One region of the Lysinibacillus sp. BNK-21 genome, then DNA from elsewhere that is predicted to be linked to it. Evidence: a T-box and tRNA genes for the amino acid it is inferred to sense, from the RefSeq annotation. Region 1 holds a T-box; the other regions hold tRNA genes.
What was found. A T-box is a leader RNA that pairs with one kind of tRNA and senses whether it is charged. The one in region 1 lies ahead of leuS (leucine--tRNA ligase), so its partner is inferred to be a tRNA-Leu.

Region 1 (9,496 bases):
AAGTACAACCAGGCTTTCTGACATTTGCTTTTCTCGTCATTGTCCTATTAGCCATTGTCACAACCTTGCTTGTAGACATGCGGGCAACGAAACGTTTTTTTGTGACGAAAAGACCCTATTATTTCTATTTGATTGGCCTGATGATTATTTTATTCACCTGTTTCTTATCTATCGATTTAACGATTTTAGGTGTTATTTATTCTTTTGCCTTTCTGCACATTACCATGCTACCGTTTTTGTTAATCCTTTTATTTACGAATCGCCAAATTCATAAGCACAGCTGGCTTGTCATCCTGCTATCCATCATCATTGGAATTGGTGTTGGTTTAAGCTTTAATACGCTTTACGGATTAGCTACCAGCTTTATGATCTCGAGTATTTATCAATTAATGCTTCAGACTGAAACAATGGAAAAAAATACCTGAACTCGAGATTATTCGGGTTCAGGTTTATAAGTTATTTAACTGATATAAAATAAAAATAGGATTAGTGATAGCAAGCCAACAATGGCCGAACTAATGGAAAGATAATGTCTTTTTTCCTCTCGACCATAGTAATAGTCAATAAAAATAGAGCTGAAAAGGCTGACAACTAAATATCCTCCAATGATAACAGTAAATAAAATCCACCCTTTAATTATGATCACCATGAGCATCATGGTATTCAAAATTTTAATAGCCCAAACAGCACGTCTATGATGACTATTGACATACTCCTTTGGTATATTAAACATTTTCCTCATTAGTTTATCGCCAAGCATTTGGATAGCTAGAAAAATAACTAGCATAACGATTAAACCTGACATTCCAAATTTAGCATCATCATTGAGAATAAGATCTAAATAAGCCTTGGCCAAATCTTTATTTTCTACTTTATAAAATGAATTGTTGTCATAATCAACAATTCCGATATCCTCGTCGTTTATGAACATTTTCAGCTTCATAACCTGACCTTTTTCAAATTCTACCCAGACATCACGTTGTAATCTAAAAAAAGTACGCTCATTCATTTGAGTCACTGTAGCTTGCTGTAATAGTTGTTGTAATAACACTTTTTCTGAACTTTGCTCCATTACTCGTTGTCCAATGACCCACCCAGGTCTTCCAGCCTTAAAGATCTCCTCATCCGAATTGTAAATTATTGTATATTTCTTTATTGATTGCTGCTGTGCTAATTGAACAATTGAAGCATGTTGCGTTTGCTCTATCTGCCCTAATGGACCGATTTCTATTATCAATAGAAACATAACTATCGCGCCTATGATAATCAAAGGATATGACCAGCGTCTTGTCTTTTTTGTTTGCCGCACTTGCCGTAAAATATTCTCCTGTAAGGATTTCGTAAATCGTGGTGCTTCGCCAAGTTCTTGATCCAATTTCTCTTTAAAAGTTGTCATTCATTAACACCTCCAACTTATTATTCGCTAATTTTTCCTGTAACATTTTTCTTGCTCGATGCAATCTGGTTTTAACTGTATTTTCTGCACATGTAAGAATATCTGCAATTTCTCTAACCTTTAATTCCTGATAATAATAAAGGATGACGACTTCTCTATAAGTAATAGGTAACTCAAATAAAGCATTTGTTAATGTTGTCCGTTCATCCTGTGCTAATAGCATCGTTTCTGGTGTTCGTTTACTTGCACCAATATGCAATTTTTCCAACAGTTGATGGCGTTTATTTTTCCAGCTTCGCAAATAATCATGACTTTTATGTACAGTTATTTTAACTAAATAGGTCTTTAGAGATGCTCTTTGTTCAAAGCGATCCTGCTGCAGATAATAAGAAAAAAAGACATCCTGGACTATTTCTTCTGCCATCGCCCAATCCTTTACATAAAGATAAGCCACTCGTAAGCAATATTCTCCGTGTTCTTCCATAATGGCCACTAAATGCTCACTCATCCAAACACCTCCTACAAACATTCACCCTATAGTCGTAATCCGAACTTGGTTGGTTTCAAAAAAAATCGAAAAGTTTCGTTAACATGAAGGTCATAAAAAGAAAAAATCCTCACACAATAAGAGGGTATTTTTTATGAATAGTAACTCCTAAAGAAATAACCTACATTTTTAAGAGTGAATTTATTTGTATGCCATGTTGCATACTTTTTTTCTTTTATCTATTGAATAACTAGCAAAAAAACTGTTATAGTGAGATTGTTTGTCTGACGTCTGACTAATTAAGATCTTTAGCTGTTCTTCTGAAATTGGAACATCAGGACAAAATATCACAGATACTTATGGAGGAACTTATGAGATACTTAATATCCTTTTGTGGATTGTTACTAGTTTTTGCCTTAGCTTTATTAATGAGTAAAAACAAAAAAGAAATAAAATATAAATATATAGTGATTATGTTGATCATCCAATTTTTATTGGCAGCTTTACTACTTAATACAACGGTCGGCTATGTGCTAATCAAAGGAATCACCAAAGTGTTTGATCACTTATTGTCCTATGCAAATGCAGGTATATCCTTTGTTTTTGGTGGCTTAGCAAATGAAGGCGAATCACCCTTCTTTTTAACAGTTTTATTACCGATCGTCTTTATATCTGTTCTGATTGGGATCTTGCAGCATTTTAAAATTCTTCCTTTTCTGATGAAATGGGTAGGTTTATTTTTAAGTAAAGTAAGTGGCATGGGGAAATTGGAATCCTATAATGCTGTTGCTTCCGCTATGGTAGGTCAATCCGAAGTGTTCATAACTGTTAAAAAGCAATTAGATAAGATTGCACCACAACGTATGTATACATTATGCGCTTCTGCTATGTCGACTGTTTCGATGTCAGTAGTTGGAGCTTATATGACGATGATTGAGCCAAAGTATGTTGTTACGGCCATTGTATTAAACCTGTTTGGTGGATTTATTATTGTTTCCATCATTAATCCATATACTGTGGATGAAAAAGAAGATATCTTAACAATTGAAGATGAACAGAAGCAAGCGTTCTTTCAAATGATTGGCGAATATATTATGGATGGCTTTAAAGTAGCCATCATTGTTGGGGCAATGCTTATTGGTTTCGTAGCATTAATGGATTTAATCAATTCATTATTCGATATGATTATCGGTATATCTTTCCAAGAAATATTAGGCTATATCTTTGCGCCAATCGCTTTCCTAATGGGTATCCCATGGGCAGATGCTGTGGCTGCTGGCGGTATTATGGCAACCAAATTAGTAACAAACGAATTTGTTGCTATGATTAACCTTGGCGATGTTGCCGAGTCCATGAGTGAACGTACATTAGGTATTATTTCTGTATTCCTCGTATCTTTTGCCAACTTTTCATCAATCGGGATCATTTCGGGAGCTGTAAAAGGTTTGAATGAAAGGCAAGGGAATGTCGTTGCTCGATTTGGACTAAAGTTGTTGTACGGTGCTACACTCGTAAGTATCCTAACAGCTATTATTGTGGGATTGATTATTTAATTGTATCAGGAGCTATTTATTGAACTGCACTCAGTTAGATGGGTGCAGTCCTTATTTTATTGCTTAAGCTCTAAATTAAAAAATGTACATTACTAAAATTGAATTTAGTAATGTACATTTTTACTTTATATCTCTTTATTTTACGACAATATTGACAAGTTTGCCTGGAATAACGATGATTTTCACTAAGCTCTTTCCTGCCATGTATTCTTGAACCTTTTCATCAGCAAGTGCTACTTTTTCAATATCCTCTTTTGAAGCATCTTTTGCTACGACGATCTTAGCACGAACTTTACCAGCAACTTGTACAGCAATTTCTACTTCATCATCCACAAGCTTTGCTTCATCATATGTTGGCCATTGCTCATATGAAAGAGTTGAATCGTGTCCTAATAGTTGCCATAGTTCTTCTGCAATATGTGGAGCGATTGGAGCTAGCATTTTCACAAAGCCTTCAGCATAAGTCGTTGGAATCACATCAGCTTTATAGCAATCATTAATAAAGACCATCATTTGTGAAATAGCTGTGTTAAAGCGGATGCCTTCATAATCCTCTGTCACTTTTTTCACTGTTTGGTGGTATGATTTTTCAAGTGATTGATCGTTAGACACTTGAATTTTTGCTGAAATTGCGCCATCTTCTTCACTGACAAATAGACGCCAGATACGGTCTAAGAAGCGACGTGCTCCATCTAAACCATTTGTAGACCATGCAACAGAAGCCTCTAGTGGGCCCATGAACATTTCATATAAACGTAATGTATCGGCACCATGTGACGTAATGATTTCATCTGGGTTGACAACATTGCCCTTAGATTTAGACATTTTCTCGTTACCTTCACCTAGAATCATTCCCTGGTTAAATAATTTTTGGAATGGCTCTTTTGTATGGACAACGCCTAAATCATAGAGAACTTTATGCCAGAAGCGAGCGTATAGTAAATGTAATACAGCATGCTCCGCACCACCAATATAAATATCAACAGGTAACCAACGTTTTAGTAACTCTGGGTCTGCAATCGCCTCTGTATTTGTAGGGTCGATATAGCGTAGGAAGTACCAGCTCGAACCTGCCCACTGCGGCATTGTATTTGTTTCACGACGTCCTTTTTTACCTGTCTCTGGATCGACAACATTTACCCATTCTTCAATATTTGCTAATGGTGATTCACCAGTACCTGATGGACGGATATTATCTGTTTTTGGTAGCATTAAAGGTAATTCTGATTCTGGAACTGGCGTAATCGTGCCATCTTCCCAATGAATCATTGGAATTGGTTCACCCCAATAACGCTGACGGGAGAATAACCAGTCACGTAGACGATAAGAAATTTTCTTCTCCCCTACACCTTTTTCCGCTAACCATTCAATGGCTTTTGCAATGCCATCTGCTTTATTTAAGCCATTCAGGAATTCAGAGTTAATATGTTGACCATCACCTGTAAATGCTTCTTTGCTAATGTCTCCACCTTCAAGTACAGGAACGATGTCTAAGCCAAATTCAGTTGCGAATTCATAGTCACGTTCATCATGTGCTGGCACCGCCATAATAGCACCTGTACCATAAGACACTAACACATAGTCAGCAATCCAAATCGGCACTTTTTTACCGTTAATCGGATTCACTGCATAAGCACCTGTAAATACACCTGTTTTTTCTTTCGCTAAATCTGTACGCTCTAAGTCAGATTTCATTTTAACTTTCTCTAAATAAGCCTCAACAGCTTGGCGTTGGTCAGCTGTTGTAATTTGTTCCACTAATTTATGCTCTGGTGCAAGCACACAGTATGTAGCACCAAACAATGTATCAGGACGTGTTGTGAAAACTGTGAAGTTTTGATCTGAACCGTCAATGGCAAATGTCACTTCTGCCCCTTCTGAACGGCCAATCCAATTGCGTTGCATATCTTTAATAGATTCAGGCCAATCAACTTCTTCTAAGTCATCGATTAAACGATCAGCATAGGCTGTAATTTTAAGCATCCACTGCTTCATTGGTCTGCGTTCTACTGGATGACCACCACGCTCTGATTTCCCATCAATTACTTCTTCGTTAGCTAATACCGTGCCAAGTGCTGGACACCAGTTAACAGCTACTTCATCTACATAAGCTAAACCTTTCTTATAAAGCTGGATAAAAATCCATTGTGTCCATTTATAATACTCTGGATCAGTTGTGTTAATTTCGCGATCCCAATCATAGCTGAAGCCTAGCTCTTGAATTTGACGTTTAAATGTCGCAATATTTTTAGCTGTAAATTCAGCTGGATCATTCCCTGTATCAAGTGCATATTGCTCAGCTGGTAAACCAAAAGCATCCCAGCCCATTGGATGAAGTACATTATAGCCTTGCATACGTTTAAAGCGTGATAGAATATCAGTTGCCGTATATCCCTCTGGATGGCCTACATGTAGTCCTGCGCCAGATGGATAAGGGAACATATCTAAAGCAAAGAATTTAGGCTTCGCTGTTTCATTTTCAGTTTTAAATGTTTTGTTATCAGCCCAATATTGCTGCCACTTTTTTTCAATTTGTTCATGATTAAAACTCATTTTTTTTCCTCCTTCGATTGATCGTGCTGCTCTCCATCATAATTGACAAAATATTTAAAAAATAAAAAAACTCGCCCCTTTCTTATAGAAGGGACGAGAGAATTTGTACTCCCGCGGTACCACCCAAATTAGTGATTACACTCGGCTCAAGCTTCCTTAACGCGGAAGAAACGACACACGCTGTTTCACGCGGGCAGACTCAGAAGGCGAGTTCAACTTGCATTCTTACTAGCTCCCACCAACCGCTAGCTCTCTAAAAAGAACCACAAATCTACTATTCCTCATCACAGTCTTTACATGATATTGCATTTATTCTAATGGAAAGTATTGAAAAGCACAAGCCTTTGTTTACAGCTTACCCATTACTGAACAATTAAATCCTTTTCTTCCTTAGACTTTGATAAATCCTGACATTCATGAAAAGCAAAGTGCTGACAACCAATACATTGATTGACGTTTAAATAATGGAAAGCTTTTGTAATCGCTTCTCCAGTATGCTGAAAAAAATGCTGCGCGCCTATTTTATCGTAAAGTCCATTGTGCTGAAGAGCATCCTTTAAATCTCCTTGCACACCCGTTACCAAAATAGTACCGCCCTGTGCTGTATAATTTTCAATGATATTACTAAAATATGCTTCTCCAGTAGAATCCATAAAGGGCACTTTCCCCATCCGTAATATCAAAACTCTTGGTTGCTGATGCAAAGTACTTTCAATCGTTTGTTCAAACATTTGTGCAGCACCAAAAAACAACGGCCCTTCAATTGTGTACATACTAATTTGCGGGCAATCATGCTGCTGATGGACTACATGTGGCTGTACCTTTTCACTTTTATTTGAATGATCTGGAAGTACTTTTGTAACAACAAGCTTTTCACTCATGCGTTTCGCAAATAATAGCACAGCCAGCACAAGCCCTACCTCAACTGCTAATGTAAGACTAGTGAATACCGTTAATAAAAAGGTAATCAATAATACCAGTGAGTCGCCTGATTTTAATTTTGCGATATGTGAAAAATGATGTCGCTCACTCATATTCCAAGCTACGACCATCAATACCGGAGCCATGCTTGCTAACGGAATATGAGATGCATATGGAGCTAATAACAATAATGTGATTAAAACAAACACACCATGAATGATACCAGACATAGGAGATACTGCGCCTGTTTTGATATTGGTCGCTGTGCGTGCAATGGCGCCTGTTGCTGGAATACCACCGAATAAAGGCGTCACAATATTAGCAATCCCCTGACCAATTAACTCACGATTACTGTTATGCTTACTATTTGTCATCCCATCCGCCACAACTGCCGATAATAGAGACTCAATACCACCTAGCATTGCAATGACAAACGCTGGGCCAATAAGTTGTTGTAATCGTTCGAGCGTGATGTTCGGTAAGGCGAAATGAGGTAATGTATTAGGAATTTGCCCATAAGCCGTTGCAATGGTAGCAACTTGTCCTGAAAAGAAGAAAGTTGCCAAAAGTGTAGAGACAACGATACCCGCTAATGCTCCTGGAACCTTTGGAAAAAACTTTGGAGTTATCATTATTGTCGCCAAGCATACGACAGCAGTAAGAATACTATACGTATTTGTCGTACCAAGCTGCTTAATGATTTCCTGTATGTTGGCGATAAAATATTCATGCCTTTTAACATTTGTGAGCCCTAGAAAGTTAGCGATTTGACCTGTAAAAATAATCACTGCTATCCCTGCTGTAAAACCAACTGTTACAGGACGTGGAATAAACTTAATTAAAGTCCCTAACTTAAAAAAGCCCATGACACAAAGCAATACCCCTGCCATTAAACCCGCAAGTAATAAATCTTCATAGCCATAGGTAAGAACAATCCCCAATAGAATTGGCACAAACGCCCCCGTAGGCCCACCTATTTGATATTTAGAACCTCCAAAGAGAGAAATAAGAATACCTGCAATGCAAGCCGTATAAATCCCATATTCAGGTTTCACACCCGATGCTATGGCAAAGGACATGGCAAGTGGAATAGCAACGATTCCCACAATAACCCCTGACAATAAATCCTTCTTTACATGTTGAACTGAATATCCTTCAAAGCGTCCTGTAAACAGTGACTTCATAGATAAATCTTCCCTTCGAAATAATAAGCAAAGCCCAATTTTTCATCATCATTGATTTACTTATTCTCTTCGTCACCTTCATTACTTGTCATTTCCTCTAATCTCGAAATGGTATTAACCAAATGGTTATTAAAAATATCCTTTGCCACCCCAAGTAATGCACCAATCATTGGGTCACTTAAAGAATAATAAACTTTTTTTCCTTCCTTCACGCCATAAACAATATTTTTAGCACGCAATACACTTAATTGCTGAGAAACGGCAGAACCCTCTTTCTCTAAGCAATCTTGAATCTCATTGACACTTTTCTGTCCATCTACAAGGAGTTCAAGTATTCTGATGCGTAACGGATGTGCTAATGCTTTGAAAAAATCCGCTTTAAACTGTTGTAAGCCCTCGTCCATAAAAAACCCCTCCATATAACTACATATTCAAATATTTGAATATGTATGATTGTAATCCTGTTACAACATTTTTTCAATATCTACTATTAAAAAAAGAACAAAAACAAGTGCTTAACACTCGTTTTTGCTCTTTTCAGTGCGACATTATTAATCTGCTACTATTTTGTTCTTCTTTAAAGGATAATCGTATGTTAAACATGGAATAATCGCCAATAGTACGATGACCACCAATGTTAAAACGAGAGGAATCATGCCAAATTGATCTACCATAATACCACCAAATAGTGGACCAATCATCCGTCCTCCAGTAGCAGCACTATTGATAATCCCTTGATAGAATCCTTGACGACCTTTTGGTGCCAGTTGATTAGCAATCGTTGGTAATGCAGGCGTATAAAACATTTCACCAAATGTTAAGACAAGCATCGCTGCTCCAAACATTTTAAAATCGTTTGCAAAGGCAATAATACCAAAGGAAAGTGCAATCAGCGTTACACCAAATACTAACTGACGCTTTAAATTGTGTTCCCACCGCTTTACGAGCGGTGCAATGAGTGGTTGCCCAATGACAATTAGAAGACCGTTGATTGTCCAAAGTAAGCTATATTGCTTTAATCCCAATCCTAAATCTTGTGTATAAGATGAAATGGTTGCACTCCATTGTGAATATGCTAGCCAGCATAAAACGGAGGATGCACTAATTATTAACAAAGCATAGAAAGGTGCCTTGTTTACGATTCGCTTACTTTCGCTCAAGACATTTTTAGGTGCAATACTGCCCGCCTCCAAACGCTTAAATGTAAATAAGGCAATGAAAAAGAATAAAATATACATACCTAAATTCACTTTAAACACATAGTCAAATTGATAATCTGCCACTATACCTGCAAGGGCAGGACCTACGGCAACACCGACATTTTGTGCTAAATAGATAGTATTAAAAGCCTTACGTCCACCTTCTGGCCAGGCAGCCCCAGCTAAGGCAAACATACCTGGGA
Region 2 (9,496 bases), 3.5 Mb from region 1:
CGCGGCGCATTAGCTAGTTGGTGAGGTAACGGCTCACCAAGGCGACGATGCGTAGCCGACCTGAGAGGGTGATCGGCCACACTGGGACTGAGACACGGCCCAGACTCCTACGGGAGGCAGCAGTAGGGAATCTTCCACAATGGGCGAAAGCCTGATGGAGCAACGCCGCGTGAGTGAAGAAGGTTTTCGGATCGTAAAACTCTGTTGTAAGGGAAGAACAAGTACAGTAGTAACTGGCTGTACCTTGACGGTACCTTATTAGAAAGCCACGGCTAACTACGTGCCAGCAGCCGCGGTAATACGTAGGTGGCAAGCGTTGTCCGGAATTATTGGGCGTAAAGCGCGCGCAGGCGGTCCTTTAAGTCTGATGTGAAAGCCCACGGCTCAACCGTGGAGGGTCATTGGAAACTGGGGGACTTGAGTGCAGAAGAGGAAAGTGGAATTCCAAGTGTAGCGGTGAAATGCGTAGAGATTTGGAGGAACACCAGTGGCGAAGGCGACTTTCTGGTCTGTAACTGACGCTGAGGCGCGAAAGCGTGGGGAGCAAACAGGATTAGATACCCTGGTAGTCCACGCCGTAAACGATGAGTGCTAAGTGTTAGGGGGTTTCCGCCCCTTAGTGCTGCAGCTAACGCATTAAGCACTCCGCCTGGGGAGTACGGTCGCAAGACTGAAACTCAAAGGAATTGACGGGGGCCCGCACAAGCGGTGGAGCATGTGGTTTAATTCGAAGCAACGCGAAGAACCTTACCAGGTCTTGACATCCCGTTGACCACTGTAGAGATATAGTTTCCCCTTCGGGGGCAACGGTGACAGGTGGTGCATGGTTGTCGTCAGCTCGTGTCGTGAGATGTTGGGTTAAGTCCCGCAACGAGCGCAACCCTTGATCTTAGTTGCCATCATTTAGTTGGGCACTCTAAGGTGACTGCCGGTGACAAACCGGAGGAAGGTGGGGATGACGTCAAATCATCATGCCCCTTATGACCTGGGCTACACACGTGCTACAATGGACGATACAAACGGTTGCCAACTCGCGAGAGGGAGCTAATCCGATAAAGTCGTTCTCAGTTCGGATTGTAGGCTGCAACTCGCCTACATGAAGCCGGAATCGCTAGTAATCGCGGATCAGCATGCCGCGGTGAATACGTTCCCGGGCCTTGTACACACCGCCCGTCACACCACGAGAGTTTGTAACACCCGAAGTCGGTGAGGTAACCTTTTGGAGCCAGCCGCCGAAGGTGGGATAGATGATTGGGGTGAAGTCGTAACAAGGTAGCCGTATCGGAAGGTGCGGCTGGATCACCTCCTTTCTAAGGATTATTTCGGAATACAAACCTTGGGTTTGTAAGATTACGTTTTGCGTTCAGTTTTGAAGGTTCATTCTATCTGAATGAAACACTTCAAAACTTGTTCTTTGAAAACTGGATAAAACGACATTGAAATTGTAACAAACACATTTATTTTTTAAGTTTTTTATAGGCTTAATAACTTGGTTAAGTTATTAAGGGCGCACGGCGAATGCCTTGGCACTAGGAGCCGAAGAAGGACGGCACTAACACCGATATGCTTCGGGGAGCTGTAAGTGAGCTTTGATCCGGAGATTTCCGAATGGGGGAACCCACTACGTTTAATCGCGTAGTATCTTGACGTGAATACATAGCGTCTTGAAGGCAGACCCAGGGAACTGAAACATCTAAGTACCTGGAGGAAGAGAAAGAAAAATCGATTCCCTGAGTAGCGGCGAGCGAAACGGGAAGAGCCCAAACCAAGAGGCTTGCCTCTTGGGGTTGTAGGACACTCTATACGGAGTTACAAAAGAGCGAGTTAGATGAAGCGACTTGGAAAGGTCCGCCAGAGCAGGTAAAAGCCCTGTAGTCGAAAGTTCGTTCTCTCCTGAGTGGATCCTGAGTACGGCGGAACACGTGAAATTCCGTCGGAATCCGGGAGGACCATCTCCCAAGGCTAAATACTACCTAGTGACCGATAGTGAACCAGTACCGTGAGGGAAAGGTGAAAAGCACCCCGGAAGGGGAGTGAAAGAGATCCTGAAACCGTGTGCCTACAAGTAGTTAGAGCCCGTTAATGGGTGATAGCGTGCCTTTTGTAGAATGAACCGGCGAGTTACGATTACGTGCAAGGTTAAGCTTTAGAAGGCGGAGCCGCAGCGAAAGCGAGTCTGAATAGGGCGAAATAGTACGTGGTCGTAGACCCGAAACCAGGTGATCTACCCATGTCCAGGGTGAAGGTGAGGTAACACTTACTGGAGGCCCGAACCCACGCACGTTGAAAAGTGCGGGGATGAGGTGTGGGTAGCGGAGAAATTCCAATCGAACTTGGAGATAGCTGGTTCTCTCCGAAATAGCTTTAGGGCTAGCCTCGTGATGAGAATACTGGAGGTAGAGCACTGTTTGGACTAGGGGGCCATCCCGGTTTACCGAATTCAGACAAACTCCGAATGCCAGATATTTATACACGGGAGTCAGACTGCGAGTGATAAGATCCGTAGTCAAAAGGGAAACAGCCCAGACCACCAGCTAAGGTCCCAAAGTAATCGTTAAGTGGAAAAGGATGTGGCGTTGCACAGACAACCAGGATGTTGGCTTAGAAGCAGCCATCATTTAAAGAGTGCGTAATAGCTCACTGGTCGAGTGACGCTGCGCCGAAAATGTATCGGGGCTAAACGATTCACCGAAGCTGTGGATTGACATCTACGATGTCAGTGGTAGGAGAGCGTTCTAAGTGCGTTGAAGTCAGATCGGAAGGACTGGTGGAGCGCTTAGAAGTGAGAATGCCGGTATGAGTAGCGAAAGACGGGTGAGAATCCCGTCCACCGTATGACTAAGGTTTCCTGAGGAAGGCTCGTCCGCTCAGGGTTAGTCGGGACCTAAGCCGAGGCCGATAGGCGTAGGCGATGGACAACAGGTTGATATTCCTGTACCACCTCCTCACCGTTTGAGAAATGGGGGGACGCAGTAGGATAGGGTAAGCGCGCCGTTGGTTGTGCGCGTCCAAGCAGTAAGGCGTGTGTGTAGGCAAATCCGCACACTGTAACGTTGAGCTGTGATGGCGAGTCCGTATGGACGAAGTTCCTGATTTCACACTGCCAAGAAAAGCCTCTATCGAGGTGAGAGGTGCCCGTACCGCAAACCGACACAGGTAGTCGAGGAGAGAATCCTAAGGTGTGCGAGAGAACTCTCGTTAAGGAACTCGGCAAAATGACCCCGTAACTTCGGGAGAAGGGGTGCTCTTGAGCGTGCAAGCGCATGAGAGCCGCAGTGAATAGGCCCAGGCGACTGTTTAGCAAAAACACAGGTCTCTGCAAAACCGTAAGGTGACGTATAGGGGCTGACGCCTGCCCGGTGCTGGAAGGTTAAGAGGAGTGGTTAGCGCAAGCGAAGCTGCGAATTGAAGCCCCAGTAAACGGCGGCCGTAACTATAACGGTCCTAAGGTAGCGAAATTCCTTGTCGGGTAAGTTCCGACCCGCACGAAAGGCGTAACGATCTGGGCACTGTCTCAACGAGAGACTCGGTGAAATTATAGTACCTGTGAAGATGCAGGTTACCCGCGACAGGACGGAAAGACCCCGTGGAGCTTTACTGTAGCCTGATATTGAATTTTGGTACAACTTGTACAGGATAGGTAGGAGCCAGAGATCTCGGAGCGCCAGCTTCGAAGGAGGCGTCGGTGGGATACTACCCTGGTTGTATTGAAATTCTAACCCATGCCCCTTAGCGGGGCAGGAGACAGTGTCAGGCGGACAGTTTGACTGGGGCGGTCGCCTCCTAAAAGGTAACGGAGGCGCCCAAAGGTTCCCTCAGAATGGTTGGAAATCATTCGTAGAGTGTAAAGGCACAAGGGAGCTTGACTGCGAGACCTACAAGTCGAGCAGGGTCGAAAGACGGGCTTAGTGATCCGGTGGTTCCGCATGGAAGGGCCATCGCTCAACGGATAAAAGCTACCCCGGGGATAACAGGCTTATCTCCCCCAAGAGTCCACATCGACGGGGAGGTTTGGCACCTCGATGTCGGCTCATCGCATCCTGGGGCTGTAGTCGGTCCCAAGGGTTGGGCTGTTCGCCCATTAAAGCGGTACGCGAGCTGGGTTCAGAACGTCGTGAGACAGTTCGGTCCCTATCCGTCGTGGGCGTAGGAAATTTGAGAGGAGCTGTCCTTAGTACGAGAGGACCGGGATGGACACACCGCTGGTGTACCAGTTGTCTTGCCAAAGGCATCGCTGGGTAGCTATGTGTGGACGGGATAAGTGCTGAAAGCATCTAAGCATGAAGCCCCCCTCAAGATGAGATTTCCCATTACGCAAGTAAGTAAGATCCCTCAAAGACGATGAGGTAGATAGGTTCGAGGTGGAAGTGTGGTGACACATGGAGCTGACGAATACTAATCGATCGAGGACTTAACCAAAAAAGTTTGAAACATTCAATGTGCCGTTTATCCAGTTTTGAAAGAACAAGTAAGCTTTTAAAAAAAGCTTGCATTTATACTGAAATATGGTATAATAAATCTTGTCTTTTAATAAGTCTAGTGATGATGGCAAAGAGGTCACACCCGTTCCCATACCGAACACGGAAGTTAAGCTCTTTAGCGCCGATGGTAGTTGGGGGCTTCCCCCTGTGAGAGTAGGACGTCGCTAGGCATAATACCCAGGAGGATTAGCTCAGCTGGGAGAGCATCTGCCTTACAAGCAGAGGGTCGGCGGTTCGAGCCCGTCATCCTCCACCATATGCCGGTTTAGCTCAGCAGGTAGAGCAACTGACTTGTAATCAGTAGGTCGTGGGTTCGATTCCTATAGCCGGCACCATTTTTTCGAGCCATTAGCTCAGTTGGTAGAGCATCTGACTTTTAATCAGAGGGTCGAAGGTTCGAGTCCTTCATGGCTCACCATTTATAAATAATAATAAGCGGGTGTGGCGGAATTGGCAGACGCACTAGACTTAGGATCTAGCGCCGCAAGGCGTGGGGGTTCGACTCCCTTCACCCGCACCATTATTTTAATTGCCAGATAAAAAAAGCTTATGCACATGCGGAAGTAGTTCAGTGGTAGAACACCACCTTGCCAAGGTGGGGGTCGCGAGTTCGAACCTCGTCTTCCGCTCCAAATGTGCCGGGGTGGCGGAACTGGCAGACGCACAGGACTTAAAATCCTGCGGTAGGTGACTACCGTACCGGTTCGATTCCGGTCCTCGGCACCATTTTAAATGCGCCCGTAGCTCAATTGGATAGAGCGTCTGACTACGGATCAGAAGGTTATGGGTTCGACTCCTGTCGGGCGCGCCATAAGAACAACGGGAAGTAGCTCAGCTTGGTAGAGCACTTGGTTTGGGACCAAGGGGTCGCAGGTTCGAATCCTGTCTTCCCGACCATTTCCTAAAAATAAAAATATGGGGCCTTAGCTCAGCTGGGAGAGCGCCTGCCTTGCACGCAGGAGGTCAGCGGTTCGATCCCGCTAGGCTCCACCAATTCAATCACATGAACCTTGAAAACTGAACAAGCAAAACGTAATCAATAAAGTTTTAAGTAGCTAGTTTTGCTAGTGAACGAAACATAATTTTGGACATCAAACATGATGCCAGCAAAATTTGAGCTAATCAAATTTCTTTTATGGAGAGTTTGATCCTGGCTCAGGACGAACGCTGGCGGCGTGCCTAATACATGCAAGTCGAGCGAACAGAAAAGGAGCTTGCTCCTTTGACGTTAGCGGCGGACGGGTGAGTAACACGTGGGCAACCTACCCTATAGTTTGGGATAACTCCGGGAAACCGGGGCTAATACCGAATAATCTCTTTTGCTTCATGGTGAAAGACTGAAAGACGGTTTCGGCTGTCGCTATAGGATGGGCCCGCGGCGCATTAGCTAGTTGGTGAGGTAACGGCTCACCAAGGCGACGATGCGTAGCCGACCTGAGAGGGTGATCGGCCACACTGGGACTGAGACACGGCCCAGACTCCTACGGGAGGCAGCAGTAGGGAATCTTCCACAATGGGCGAAAGCCTGATGGAGCAACGCCGCGTGAGTGAAGAAGGTTTTCGGATCGTAAAACTCTGTTGTAAGGGAAGAACAAGTACAGTAGTAACTGGCTGTACCTTGACGGTACCTTATTAGAAAGCCACGGCTAACTACGTGCCAGCAGCCGCGGTAATACGTAGGTGGCAAGCGTTGTCCGGAATTATTGGGCGTAAAGCGCGCGCAGGCGGTCCTTTAAGTCTGATGTGAAAGCCCACGGCTCAACCGTGGAGGGTCATTGGAAACTGGGGGACTTGAGTGCAGAAGAGGAAAGTGGAATTCCAAGTGTAGCGGTGAAATGCGTAGAGATTTGGAGGAACACCAGTGGCGAAGGCGACTTTCTGGTCTGTAACTGACGCTGAGGCGCGAAAGCGTGGGGAGCAAACAGGATTAGATACCCTGGTAGTCCACGCCGTAAACGATGAGTGCTAAGTGTTAGGGGGTTTCCGCCCCTTAGTGCTGCAGCTAACGCATTAAGCACTCCGCCTGGGGAGTACGGTCGCAAGACTGAAACTCAAAGGAATTGACGGGGGCCCGCACAAGCGGTGGAGCATGTGGTTTAATTCGAAGCAACGCGAAGAACCTTACCAGGTCTTGACATCCCGTTGACCACTGTAGAGATATAGTTTCCCCTTCGGGGGCAACGGTGACAGGTGGTGCATGGTTGTCGTCAGCTCGTGTCGTGAGATGTTGGGTTAAGTCCCGCAACGAGCGCAACCCTTGATCTTAGTTGCCATCATTTAGTTGGGCACTCTAAGGTGACTGCCGGTGACAAACCGGAGGAAGGTGGGGATGACGTCAAATCATCATGCCCCTTATGACCTGGGCTACACACGTGCTACAATGGACGATACAAACGGTTGCCAACTCGCGAGAGGGAGCTAATCCGATAAAGTCGTTCTCAGTTCGGATTGTAGGCTGCAACTCGCCTACATGAAGCCGGAATCGCTAGTAATCGCGGATCAGCATGCCGCGGTGAATACGTTCCCGGGCCTTGTACACACCGCCCGTCACACCACGAGAGTTTGTAACACCCGAAGTCGGTGAGGTAACCTTTTGGAGCCAGCCGCCGAAGGTGGGATAGATGATTGGGGTGAAGTCGTAACAAGGTAGCCGTATCGGAAGGTGCGGCTGGATCACCTCCTTTCTAAGGATTATTTCGGAATACAAACCTTGGGTTTGTAAGATTACGTTTTGCGTTCAGTTTTGAAGGTTTATGAAATTTAATAAAACTTCCAAGAGGGCCTATAGCTCAGCTGGTTAGAGCGCACGCCTGATAAGCGTGAGGTCGATGGTTCGAGTCCATTTAGGCCCACCATATATACCTCTTGGGGCCTTAGCTCAGCTGGGAGAGCGCCTGCCTTGCACGCAGGAGGTCAGCGGTTCGATCCCGCTAGGCTCCACCATTTTTTTGTTCTTTGAAAACTGGATAAAACGACATTGAAATTGTAACAAACACATTTATTTTTTAAGTTTTTTTATAGGCTTAATAACTTGGTTAAGTTATTAAGGGCGCACGGCGAATGCCTTGGCACTAGGAGCCGAAGAAGGACGGCACTAACACCGATATGCTTCGGGGAGCTGTAAGTGAGCTTTGATCCGGAGATTTCCGAATGGGGGAACCCACTACGTTTAATCGCGTAGTATCTTGACGTGAATACATAGCGTCTTGAAGGCAGACCCAGGGAACTGAAACATCTAAGTACCTGGAGGAAGAGAAAGAAAAATCGATTCCCTGAGTAGCGGCGAGCGAAACGGGAAGAGCCCAAACCAAGAGGCTTGCCTCTTGGGGTTGTAGGACACTCTATACGGAGTTACAAAAGAGCGAGTTAGATGAAGCGACTTGGAAAGGTCCGCCAGAGCAGGTAAAAGCCCTGTAGTCGAAAGTTCGTTCTCTCCTGAGTGGATCCTGAGTACGGCGGAACACGTGAAATTCCGTCGGAATCCGGGAGGACCATCTCCCAAGGCTAAATACTACCTAGTGACCGATAGTGAACCAGTACCGTGAGGGAAAGGTGAAAAGCACCCCGGAAGGGGAGTGAAAGAGATCCTGAAACCGTGTGCCTACAAGTAGTTAGAGCCCGTTAATGGGTGATAGCGTGCCTTTTGTAGAATGAACCGGCGAGTTACGATTACGTGCAAGGTTAAGCTTTAGAAGGCGGAGCCGCAGCGAAAGCGAGTCTGAATAGGGCGAAATAGTACGTGGTCGTAGACCCGAAACCAGGTGATCTACCCATGTCCAGGGTGAAGGTGAGGTAACACTTACTGGAGGCCCGAACCCACGCACGTTGAAAAGTGCGGGGATGAGGTGTGGGTAGCGGAGAAATTCCAATCGAACTTGGAGATAGCTGGTTCTCTCCGAAATAGCTTTAGGGCTAGCCTCGTGATGAGAATACTGGAGGTAGAGCACTGTTTGGACTAGGGGGCCATCCCGGTTTACCGAATTCAGACAAACTCCGAATGCCAGATATTTATACACGGGAGTCAGACTGCGAGTGATAAGATCCGTAGTCAAAAGGGAAACAGCCCAGACCACCAGCTAAGGTCCCAAAGTAATCGTTAAGTGGAAAAGGATGTGGCGTTGCACAGACAACCAGGATGTTGGCTTAGAAGCAGCCATCATTTAAAGAGTGCGTAATAGCTCACTGGTCGAGTGACGCTGCGCCGAAAATGTATCGGGGCTAAACGATTCACCGAAGCTGTGGATTGACATCTACGATGTCAGTGGTAGGAGAGCGTTCTAAGTGCGTTGAAGTCAGATCGGAAGGACTGGTGGAGCGCTTAGAAGTGAGAATGCCGGTATGAGTAGCGAAAGACGGGTGAGAATCCCGTCCACCGTATGACTAAGGTTTCCTGAGGAAGGCTCGTCCGCTCAGGGTTAGTCGGGACCTAAGCCGAGGCCGATAGGCGTAGGCGATGGACAACAGGTTGATATTCCTGTACCACCTCCTCACCGTTTGAGAAATGGGGGGACGCAGTAGGATAGGGTAAGCGCGCCGTTGGTTGTGCGCGTCCAAGCAGTAAGGCGTGTGTGTAGGCAAATCCGCACACTGTAACGTTGAGCTGTGATGGCGAGTCCGTATGGACGAAGTTCCTGATTTCACACTGCCAAGAAAAGCCTCTATCGAGGTGAGAGGTGCCCGTACCGCAAACCGACACAGGTAGTCGAGGAGAGAATCCTAAGGTGTGCGAGAGAACTCTCGTTAAGGAACTCGGCAAAATGACCCCGTAACTTCGGGAGAAGGGGTGCTCTTGAGCGTGCAAGCGCATGAGAGCCGCAGTGAATAGGCCCAGGCGACTGTTTAGCAAAAACACAGGTCTCTGCAAAACCGTAAGGTGACGTATAGGGGCTGACGCCTGCCCGGTGCTGGAAGGTTAAGAGGAGTGGTTAGCGCAAGCGAAGCTGCGAATTGAAGCCCCAGTAAACGGCGGCCGTAACTATAACGGTCCTAAGGTAGCGAAATTCCTTGTCGGGTAA
Region 3 (9,496 bases), 650 kb from region 1:
AGCAAAACATTTTTTCTTATGCTTCGGCAGGCCATGAACCAGCTTTACATTATAGTGCAAAGAACGATCAGTTCTTTACCTTAGAGGCTAAAGGTTTACTATTGGGTGTATTGTCTGAAACAAACTATACGTTTCATGAAATTGTGTTAGAAGAGAATGATTTGATTATTATGATGACCGACGGTGTGACAGAATTTAGAGTGAAAGAAGAATTAAATTCGCGAGAGGTAATCACAACTTTAATAAAAGAAAATAGACATTTATCTGCCCAGCAATTGTGTCAGCTCCTTTATAAGGAAATAGAGAGAGTGCAAAATTTTAAACTATTTGATGATTTTACTGTAGTTATTTTAAAAAAATAGGTTTAAGTTTAAATTGAACAGGGTAGAGAAAATAGTCTAACAAATATGGTGGAGGTGTGCTATATGGACGTAACGATACATTTTAAAGAAATTGATCATAAATTATTTGGCTTTGTTGAGGGTGAGATTGATACGTTTACTGCTTCAGGATTACGAGACGAATTAGAAGCTGTAAAGATTACAGAGGGTTTAGAAATTGAGCTTGATCTATCAAAGGTAAATTACATGGATAGTACAGGACTTGGGATTTTTGTTGCCTTTTATAAAAGAGCATTACGTGAAAATGGTAAAGTAAAGCTCGTTGGTTTATCGAATAGGTTACAAAGATTATTTGAAATTACTGGTCTTAGTGATTTGATGGATATCGAAACTGATAAAAAGGTGGAATTAAGATAATGAAGGAATTTGACTATATTGAAATAAGAGTTCCTGCTAAACCGCAATTTGTCAGTGTCATTCGATTAACTGTCTCGGGCTTAGCGAGTAGGATTGGTTTTAATTATGATGATATTGAAGATTTAAAAATTGCAGCAAGTGAGGCTGTGACAAATGTTGTTCACCATGCTTATAAAGACGAAGAAGAGGGTGAAATTGTCATCGGGTGTGCGCTGTATGACAATAAAATGGAAATGATGATTGCGGATTACGGCAATAGTTTTAATTTTGAAGAGATTAAGTCTAAGATTGGGCCGTATCATCCTGAAGAAAGTATTGCAGGGCTAAGAGAAGGTGGTTTGGGACTTTATTTAATGGAAACTTTGATGGATGAGGTGATGATCAATAACGATGGTGGCGTAACTGTCTTCATGACAAAGTATGTCACTAGGGAGCAGGTGGAGAAAAATGTCGAAAGAATCACTACATAAATCTTCATCTAAAGAAGATGTACTTAAGTGGATTGAATTGTACCAGTCAACGGAGGATGATGAAGCACAAACCAATTTAGTGATTCATTATCGATATCTAGTTGAATCTATAGCTCGTAAATATTCGAATGGTAAATCTTATTATGATGATATTGTTCAAGTAGGGATGCTGGGATTGTTAGGTGCAATAAGACGTTTTGATCCGAATGTTGGTCGTAGTTTTGAAGCTTTTGCCGTGCCAACAATTGTTGGGGAAATCAAACGTTTTTTACGTGATAAAACATGGGATGTGCATGTACCTAGACGTATAAAGGAACTTGGGCCGAGGATTAAATCAACTGTGGAGGCGCTGACAATTGAATTACAGCGTTCTCCATCCATTAAAGATATTGCTGAACGATTAGAAGTAGCAGAGGAAGAGGTACTAGAAGCTATGGAAATGAGCCGTAGTTATCAAGCTCTTTCTATGGACCATTCGATAGAGTCAGACTCAGATGGTAGTACAGTCACGTTATTCGATATTTTGGGCAGGGAAGACGATGGCTATGAAATGACCAATAAACGAATGATTGTTTCAGAGGCGCTGGTTGTGTTGAATGAGAGGGAAAAACAAATTATTCAGCTTACATATCTAGAGCAACTTAGTCAAAAAGAAGCTGGAGAACGATTAGGGATTTCTCAAATGCATGTATCGAGGATACAAAGGAAAGCAATAAAGAAATTACAAGAGGCTATTCTAGCAAGTGGCAGTGTTTCGCTCTAATCTTTCGTGGGTGTTTAATGAAAAATACCTTTAAAATGAATGGAAATAGTCTACTCATATTCGTCTGAGTAGACTATTTTTTTGCATTTTTAGTAAAGTGTAATGGTAAAATGAAAAGAAAAAGGTAGTGATGATGTGGAGCAAAAGCAAATGTTACAGCTCATTGCAAAGGATGTAGCAGTCAAACCAGGGCAAGTAGAAGCTGTTATTAACTTATTAGAAGAGGGAAATACGGTACCATTTATTGCGCGCTATCGAAAAGAGGTTACAGGATCACTTGATGAGGTGCAAATTAAAGCTGTAGAAGATCGTTATCACTACATACAGCAACTTGAACAACGAAAAGAAGAAGTTATACGATTAATCCAAGAGCAAGAAAAGCTTACACCAGAATTAGAGCAGGCTATTCTTTCTGCAACAATCTTACAACGTGTTGAGGATTTATATAGACCTTATAAGCAAAAACGACGTACAAAGGCGACGATTGCAAAAGAGAAAGGTTTAGAGCCTCTTGCAGATCTCCTGTTAGCATTTAGTGATGATGCATTAGAGCAATTAGCAACTGACTTTGTGGACAACGAACAAGTTGCTAATACGGAAGAAGCCCTGATAGGAGCTCGAGATATATTAGCAGAACGTTTTGCGGACGATGCCTCTATTCGTGAAAAAATCCGAGCTTATTCATGGAAAGATGGAATTCTTGTGACGTCTGTGAAAAATACAGAAATCGACGAGAAAAATGTTTTTGAAATGTATTACGAATATGAAGAGCCTGTTAGTCGCATTGTACCACACCGTATTTTAGCAATAAACCGAGGAGAGAAAGAAGAAATCTTAAAGGTTTCTATTCATGTGCCGGTGGACCGAGTATTAATGATTATGTGGAAAGAATGGATACCTGCAACTGGTTCGTCTCCTGCTATTGCAGAAGTTAAACTAGCAATCGAGGATTCGTACAAGCGTTTAATTCAGCCTTCAATTGAAAGGGAATTACGAAACGAGCTTACAGAAAAAGCTGAGGCACAGGCTATTCATATTTTTTCTGAAAATTTACGTAACCTATTGCTACAACCACCTATGAAAGGTAAATATGTTTTAGGGGTTGATCCAGCTTACCGTACAGGTTGCAAGCTGGCGGTTGTAGATGAAACTGGGAAAATGCTTGAGGTTACAGCTATTTACCCACATCCACCGAAACCAGATGTGGCAAAATCCAAAGCTATTGTAAAAGGAATTTTGGCAAAGTATCCAATAAGTATAATTGCCATTGGTAATGGTACAGCATCTCGGGAGACAGAACAATTTATCGCGGATGTATTAAATGAACTTACTACTGACATAGCCTATGTGATTGTCAATGAAGCGGGGGCATCTGTTTATTCAGCGTCTGAAATTGCACGTACAGAATTTCCTGATTTACAGGTTGAACAACGTAGTGCTGTCTCCATTGCACGTCGCTTACAGGATCCTTTATCAGAGTTAGTGAAAATTGAACCAAAAGCTGTGGGTGTAGGTCAGTATCAGCATGATGTTTCTCAAAAAAAATTAAATGAATCGCTATCTTTTATAGTAGAAACAGCTGTTAACCAAGTTGGTGTAGATGTAAATACGGCTTCATCATCACTCTTACAATATGTTTCTGGTCTATCAAAAACTGTTGCAGAGAATATCGTAAAGACGCGAGAGGAAAATGGTCAATTTACTACACGTGCGCAATTAAAGAAGATTCCAAGGTTAGGCGCCAAAACGTATGAACAAGCTATTGGTTTCCTACGTGTCCCAGAAGCAAAAAATCCGTTTGATGCTACAGGTATTCATCCTGAGAGCTATGCCCTTGCTGAGCAAATATTAGCAGAGGCTCAAATAGATAAAAAAGAGTTAGGGACACAGAAGGCAGAGGATGCTATTGCAGCACTAAATATCCAAAAATTAAGTGATGTGCTTGGAGTAGGAGTTGTGACAATTCAAGATATCGTGGATACCTTAATGAAACCTAGTCGTGACCCACGTGATGCATTCCCACAACCATTGCTTAAGACTGATGTATTAAAAATGGAAGATTTAAAAGTAGGTATGGAATTGCAGGGGACGGTAAGAAATGTAGTAGATTTCGGCGCATTTGTTGACATTGGCGTGAAGCAAGATGGACTTGTGCATATTTCTAAACTCCAAAATAAACGTATTAAGCATCCATTAGAAGTTGTGGCACTTGGGGATATTGTAACTGTCTGGGTTGAACAAATAGATGTAACGAAAGGACGTATCTCTTTAACGATGCTTCCTCCTAAAAATCAAGCATTAGTTTGAGTACTAAATTTTTGCCACACTGTCTATACTACGCAGTGTGGTATTCTTGTTGTTAGAGGTGATTACTGTGGACAATCAAGAATTACAAGAGCTTGTTCGTCGCTTATCTTTAGAAAACTTTCAGAGGCCTTTTCTGCATCAAGCCTACTTTAATCCGAGATTACGGTCAACGGGAGGACGATATCTTTTACAATCCCATAATATTGAGATTAATCCTAAAGCCTATGAGTTATACGGTTTGAAAGAGATTCAAGGTATTGTTTTACACGAATTATGCCATTATCACCTACATATTGAAGGTAAAGGGTATCAGCATCGAGATAAAGATTTTAGAGAATTATTAAGGAAAGTAGATGCCCCTCGATTTTGCGCAGTTTTACATGTCCCGAAAGCTACAGTTAAAAAACAACGACGACGCTATACATATACTTGTGTCAATTGCCACCAATTATATATACGGAAAATAAAAATGAATGTTGAAAGGTATTGTTGCAGTAAGTGTTTGGGGAAATTAAAATTAGTAGAGTAAAAAAAGTTTAAAAAATAGTTGACGTTTTGTTGAGTTGTCCCTATAATAGTAAAAGTCGACAAGATAACGACGACAACATAACATGAATTATTCCGAAGTAGCTCAGTTGGTAGTAGCACCTGACTGTTAATCAGGTTGTCGCAGGTTCGAGTCCTGCCTTCGGAGCCATGGCCCCTTGGTCAAGTGGTTAAGACACCGCCCTTTCACGGCGGTAACACGGGTTCGAATCCCGTAGGGGTCATTTTTCATAATTTAATGTAAATAATATTTTGGTCCCGTGGTGTAGCGGTTAACATGCCTGCCTGTCACGCAGGAGATCGCCGGTTCGATCCCGGTCGGGACCGCCACTTATTGGGGTATAGCCAAGCGGTAAGGCAACGGATTTTGATTCCGTCATGCCTAGGTTCGAATCCTAGTACCCCAGCCATTCATTTCTTAATTCGAGCCATTAGCTCAGTTGGTAGAGCATCTGACTTTTAATCAGAGGGTCGAAGGTTCGAGTCCTTCATGGCTCATCTCTTTAAGAAAAAGAGTTGACTTTTTGAATTATCATAGTATAATAAAAAAGTTACTAATTGAATGCGGTCGTGGCGGAACGGCAGACGCGCTAGGTTGAGGGCCTAGTGGGGGCAACCCCGTGGAGGTTCAAGTCCTCTCGGCCGCACCAAGTCAATTAATTAATTTCATATGCGCCCGTAGCTCAATTGGATAGAGCGTCTGACTACGGATCAGAAGGTTGTGGGTTCGACTCCTGCCGGGCGCGCCATTTTCAAGAAAATATATGCGGGTGTAGTTTAATGGTAAAACCTCAGCCTTCCAAGCTGATGTCGTGAGTTCGATTCTCATCACCCGCTCCAAAAAGTGTTGACAACCTCTTGGTTGTATGGTAAATTTAAATAGTTGTCCAAAAGGGCGATGACATGAACCTTGAAAACTGAACAAGCAAAACGTAATCAATAAAGTTTTAAGTAGCTAGTTTTGCTAGTGAACAAAACACAATTTTGGACATCAAACATGATGCCAGCAAAACAATTTGAGCTAATCAAATTTCTTTTATGGAGAGTTTGATCCTGGCTCAGGACGAACGCTGGCGGCGTGCCTAATACATGCAAGTCGAGCGAACAGAAAAGGAGCTTGCTCCTTTGACGTTAGCGGCGGACGGGTGAGTAACACGTGGGCAACCTACCCTATAGTTTGGGATAACTCCGGGAAACCGGGGCTAATACCGAATAATCTCTTTTGCTTCATGGTGAAAGACTGAAAGACGGTTTCGGCTGTCGCTATAGGATGGGCCCGCGGCGCATTAGCTAGTTGGTGAGGTAACGGCTCACCAAGGCGACGATGCGTAGCCGACCTGAGAGGGTGATCGGCCACACTGGGACTGAGACACGGCCCAGACTCCTACGGGAGGCAGCAGTAGGGAATCTTCCACAATGGGCGAAAGCCTGATGGAGCAACGCCGCGTGAGTGAAGAAGGTTTTCGGATCGTAAAACTCTGTTGTAAGGGAAGAACAAGTACAGTAGTAACTGGCTGTACCTTGACGGTACCTTATTAGAAAGCCACGGCTAACTACGTGCCAGCAGCCGCGGTAATACGTAGGTGGCAAGCGTTGTCCGGAATTATTGGGCGTAAAGCGCGCGCAGGCGGTCCTTTAAGTCTGATGTGAAAGCCCACGGCTCAACCGTGGAGGGTCATTGGAAACTGGGGGACTTGAGTGCAGAAGAGGAAAGTGGAATTCCAAGTGTAGCGGTGAAATGCGTAGAGATTTGGAGGAACACCAGTGGCGAAGGCGACTTTCTGGTCTGTAACTGACGCTGAGGCGCGAAAGCGTGGGGAGCAAACAGGATTAGATACCCTGGTAGTCCACGCCGTAAACAATGAGTGCTAAGTGTTAGGGGGTTTCCGCCCCTTAGTGCTGCAGCTAACGCATTAAGCACTCCGCCTGGGGAGTACGGTCGCAAGACTGAAACTCAAAGGAATTGACGGGGGCCCGCACAAGCGGTGGAGCATGTGGTTTAATTCGAAGCAACGCGAAGAACCTTACCAGGTCTTGACATCCCGTTGACCACTGTAGAGATATAGTTTCCCCTTCGGGGGCAACGGTGACAGGTGGTGCATGGTTGTCGTCAGCTCGTGTCGTGAGATGTTGGGTTAAGTCCCGCAACGAGCGCAACCCTTGATCTTAGTTGCCATCATTTAGTTGGGCACTCTAAGGTGACTGCCGGTGACAAACCGGAGGAAGGTGGGGATGACGTCAAATCATCATGCCCCTTATGACCTGGGCTACACACGTGCTACAATGGACGATACAAACGGTTGCCAACTCGCGAGAGGGAGCTAATCCGATAAAGTCGTTCTCAGTTCGGATTGTAGGCTGCAACTCGCCTACATGAAGCCGGAATCGCTAGTAATCGCGGATCAGCATGCCGCGGTGAATACGTTCCCGGGCCTTGTACACACCGCCCGTCACACCACGAGAGTTTGTAACACCCGAAGTCGGTGAGGTAACCTTTTGGAGCCAGCCGCCGAAGGTGGGATAGATGATTGGGGTGAAGTCGTAACAAGGTAGCCGTATCGGAAGGTGCGGCTGGATCACCTCCTTTCTAAGGATTATTTCGGAATACAAACCTTGGGTTTGTAAGATTACGTTTTGCGTTCAGTTTTGAAGGTTCATTCTATCTGAATGAAACACTTCAAAACTTGTTCTTTGAAAACTGGATAAAACGACATTGAAATTGTAACAAACACATTTATTTTTTAAGTTTTTTATAGGCTTAATAACTTGGTTAAGTTATTAAGGGCGCACGGCGAATGCCTTGGCACTAGGAGCCGAAGAAGGACGGCACTAACACCGATATGCTTCGGGGAGCTGTAAGTGAGCTTTGATCCGGAGATTTCCGAATGGGGGAACCCACTACGTTTAATCGCGTAGTATCTTGACGTGAATACATAGCGTCTTGAAGGCAGACCCAGGGAACTGAAACATCTAAGTACCTGGAGGAAGAGAAAGAAAAATCGATTCCCTGAGTAGCGGCGAGCGAAACGGGAAGAGCCCAAACCAAGAGGCTTGCCTCTTGGGGTTGTAGGACACTCTATACGGAGTTACAAAAGAGCGAGTTAGATGAAGCGACTTGGAAAGGTCCGCCAGAGCAGGTAAAAGCCCTGTAGTCGAAAGTTCGTTCTCTCCTGAGTGGATCCTGAGTACGGCGGAACACGTGAAATTCCGTCGGAATCCGGGAGGACCATCTCCCAAGGCTAAATACTACCTAGTGACCGATAGTGAACCAGTACCGTGAGGGAAAGGTGAAAAGCACCCCGGAAGGGGAGTGAAAGAGATCCTGAAACCGTGTGCCTACAAGTAGTTAGAGCCCGTTAATGGGTGATAGCGTGCCTTTTGTAGAATGAACCGGCGAGTTACGATTACGTGCGAGGTTAAGCTTTAGAAGGCGGAGCCGCAGCGAAAGCGAGTCTGAATAGGGCGAAATAGTACGTGGTCGTAGACCCGAAACCAGGTGATCTACCCATGTCCAGGGTGAAGGTGAGGTAACACTTACTGGAGGCCCGAACCCACGCACGTTGAAAAGTGCGGGGATGAGGTGTGGGTAGCGGAGAAATTCCAATCGAACTTGGAGATAGCTGGTTCTCTCCGAAATAGCTTTAGGGCTAGCCTCGTGATGAGAATACTGGAGGTAGAGCACTGTTTGGACTAGGGGGCCATCCCGGTTTACCGAATTCAGACAAACTCCGAATGCCAGATATTTATACACGGGAGTCAGACTGCGAGTGATAAGATCCGTAGTCAAAAGGGAAACAGCCCAGACCACCAGCTAAGGTCCCAAAGTAATCGTTAAGTGGAAAAGGATGTGGCGTTGCACAGACAACCAGGATGTTGGCTTAGAAGCAGCCATCATTTAAAGAGTGCGTAATAGCTCACTGGTCGAGTGACGCTGCGCCGAAAATGTATCGGGGCTAAACGATTCACCGAAGCTGTGGATTGACATCTACGATGTCAGTGGTAGGAGAGCGTTCTAAGTGCGTTGAAGTCAGATCGGAAGGACTGGTGGAGCGCTTAGAAGTGAGAATGCCGGTATGAGTAGCGAAAGACGGGTGAGAATCCCGTCCACCGTATGACTAAGGTTTCCTGAGGAAGGCTCGTCCGCTCAGGGTTAGTCGGGACCTAAGCCGAGGCCGATAGGCGTAGGCGATGGACAACAGGTTGATATTCCTGTACCACCTCCTCACCGTTTGAGAAATGGGGGGACGCAGTAGGATAGGGTAAGCGCGCCGTTGGTTGTGCGCGTCCAAGCAGTAAGGCGTGTGTGTAGGCAAATCCGCACACTGTAACGTTGAGCTGTGATGGCGAGTCCGTATGGACGAAGTTCCTGATTTCACACTGCCAAGAAAAGCCTCTATCGAGGTGAGAGGTGCCCGTACCGCAAACCGACACAGGTAGTCGAGGAGAGAATCCTAAGGTGTGCGAGAGAACTCTCGTTAAGGAACTCGGCAAAATGACCCCGTAACTTCGGGAGAAGGGGTGCTCTTGAGCGTGCAAGCGCATGAGAGCCGCAGTGAATAGGCCCAGGCGACTGTTTAGCAAAAACACAGGTCTCTGCAAAACCGTAAGGTGACGTATAGGGGCTGACGCCTGCCCGGTGCTGGAAGGTTAAG

Region 2: it encodes a tRNA-Leu, which carries the amino acid that the T-box ahead of leuS (leucine--tRNA ligase) is inferred to sense. The anticodon was not compared.
Region 3: it encodes a tRNA-Leu, which carries the amino acid that the T-box ahead of leuS (leucine--tRNA ligase) is inferred to sense. The anticodon was not compared.

What each region holds. Positions count from the first base shown of each region.
Region 1 covers NZ_JBLQTS010000001.1:944,147-953,642, reverse strand. Annotated here, with positions in the region: gene ACMGGO_RS04860 (permease) at 1-425, shown strand, start outside; gene ACMGGO_RS04855 (hypothetical protein) at 461-1,396, opposite strand; gene ACMGGO_RS04850 (sigma-70 family RNA polymerase sigma factor) at 1,383-1,904, opposite strand; gene ACMGGO_RS04845 (NupC/NupG family nucleoside CNT transporter) at 2,255-3,436, shown strand; gene leuS (leucine--tRNA ligase) at 3,572-5,989, opposite strand; T-box leader at 6,076-6,286, opposite strand; gene ACMGGO_RS04835 (SulP family inorganic anion transporter) at 6,352-8,094, opposite strand; gene ACMGGO_RS04830 (ArsR/SmtB family transcription factor) at 8,151-8,498, opposite strand; gene ACMGGO_RS04825 (MDR family MFS transporter) at 8,646-9,496, opposite strand, start outside.
Region 2 covers NZ_JBLQTS010000001.1:4,426,243-4,435,738, reverse strand. Annotated here, with positions in the region: rRNA gene ACMGGO_RS22205 (16S ribosomal RNA) at 1-1,310, shown strand, start outside; rRNA gene ACMGGO_RS22200 (23S ribosomal RNA) at 1,492-4,419, shown strand; rRNA gene rrf (5S ribosomal RNA) at 4,536-4,651, shown strand; tRNA gene ACMGGO_RS22190 (tRNA-Val) at 4,662-4,737, shown strand; tRNA gene ACMGGO_RS22185 (tRNA-Thr) at 4,741-4,816, shown strand; tRNA gene ACMGGO_RS22180 (tRNA-Lys) at 4,824-4,899, shown strand; tRNA gene ACMGGO_RS22175 (tRNA-Leu) at 4,917-5,001, shown strand; tRNA gene ACMGGO_RS22170 (tRNA-Gly) at 5,039-5,113, shown strand; tRNA gene ACMGGO_RS22165 (tRNA-Leu) at 5,119-5,207, shown strand; tRNA gene ACMGGO_RS22160 (tRNA-Arg) at 5,216-5,292, shown strand; tRNA gene ACMGGO_RS22155 (tRNA-Pro) at 5,302-5,378, shown strand; tRNA gene ACMGGO_RS22150 (tRNA-Ala) at 5,399-5,474, shown strand; rRNA gene ACMGGO_RS22145 (16S ribosomal RNA) at 5,614-7,165, shown strand; tRNA gene ACMGGO_RS22140 (tRNA-Ile) at 7,260-7,336, shown strand; tRNA gene ACMGGO_RS22135 (tRNA-Ala) at 7,349-7,424, shown strand; rRNA gene ACMGGO_RS22130 (23S ribosomal RNA) at 7,515-9,496, shown strand, end outside.
Region 3 covers NZ_JBLQTS010000001.1:292,063-301,558, forward strand. Annotated here, with positions in the region: gene ACMGGO_RS01475 (PP2C family protein-serine/threonine phosphatase) at 1-362, shown strand, start outside; gene ACMGGO_RS01480 (STAS domain-containing protein) at 426-758, shown strand; gene rsbW (anti-sigma B factor RsbW) at 758-1,228, shown strand; gene sigB (RNA polymerase sigma factor SigB) at 1,206-1,991, shown strand; gene ACMGGO_RS01495 (Tex family protein) at 2,127-4,298, shown strand; gene ACMGGO_RS01500 (SprT family protein) at 4,366-4,827, shown strand; tRNA gene ACMGGO_RS01505 (tRNA-Asn) at 4,919-4,995, shown strand; tRNA gene ACMGGO_RS01510 (tRNA-Glu) at 4,997-5,068, shown strand; tRNA gene ACMGGO_RS01515 (tRNA-Asp) at 5,099-5,174, shown strand; tRNA gene ACMGGO_RS01520 (tRNA-Gln) at 5,180-5,254, shown strand; tRNA gene ACMGGO_RS01525 (tRNA-Lys) at 5,270-5,342, shown strand; tRNA gene ACMGGO_RS01530 (tRNA-Leu) at 5,409-5,494, shown strand; tRNA gene ACMGGO_RS01535 (tRNA-Arg) at 5,517-5,593, shown strand; tRNA gene ACMGGO_RS01540 (tRNA-Gly) at 5,611-5,684, shown strand; rRNA gene ACMGGO_RS01545 (16S ribosomal RNA) at 5,880-7,431, shown strand; rRNA gene ACMGGO_RS01550 (23S ribosomal RNA) at 7,613-9,496, shown strand, end outside.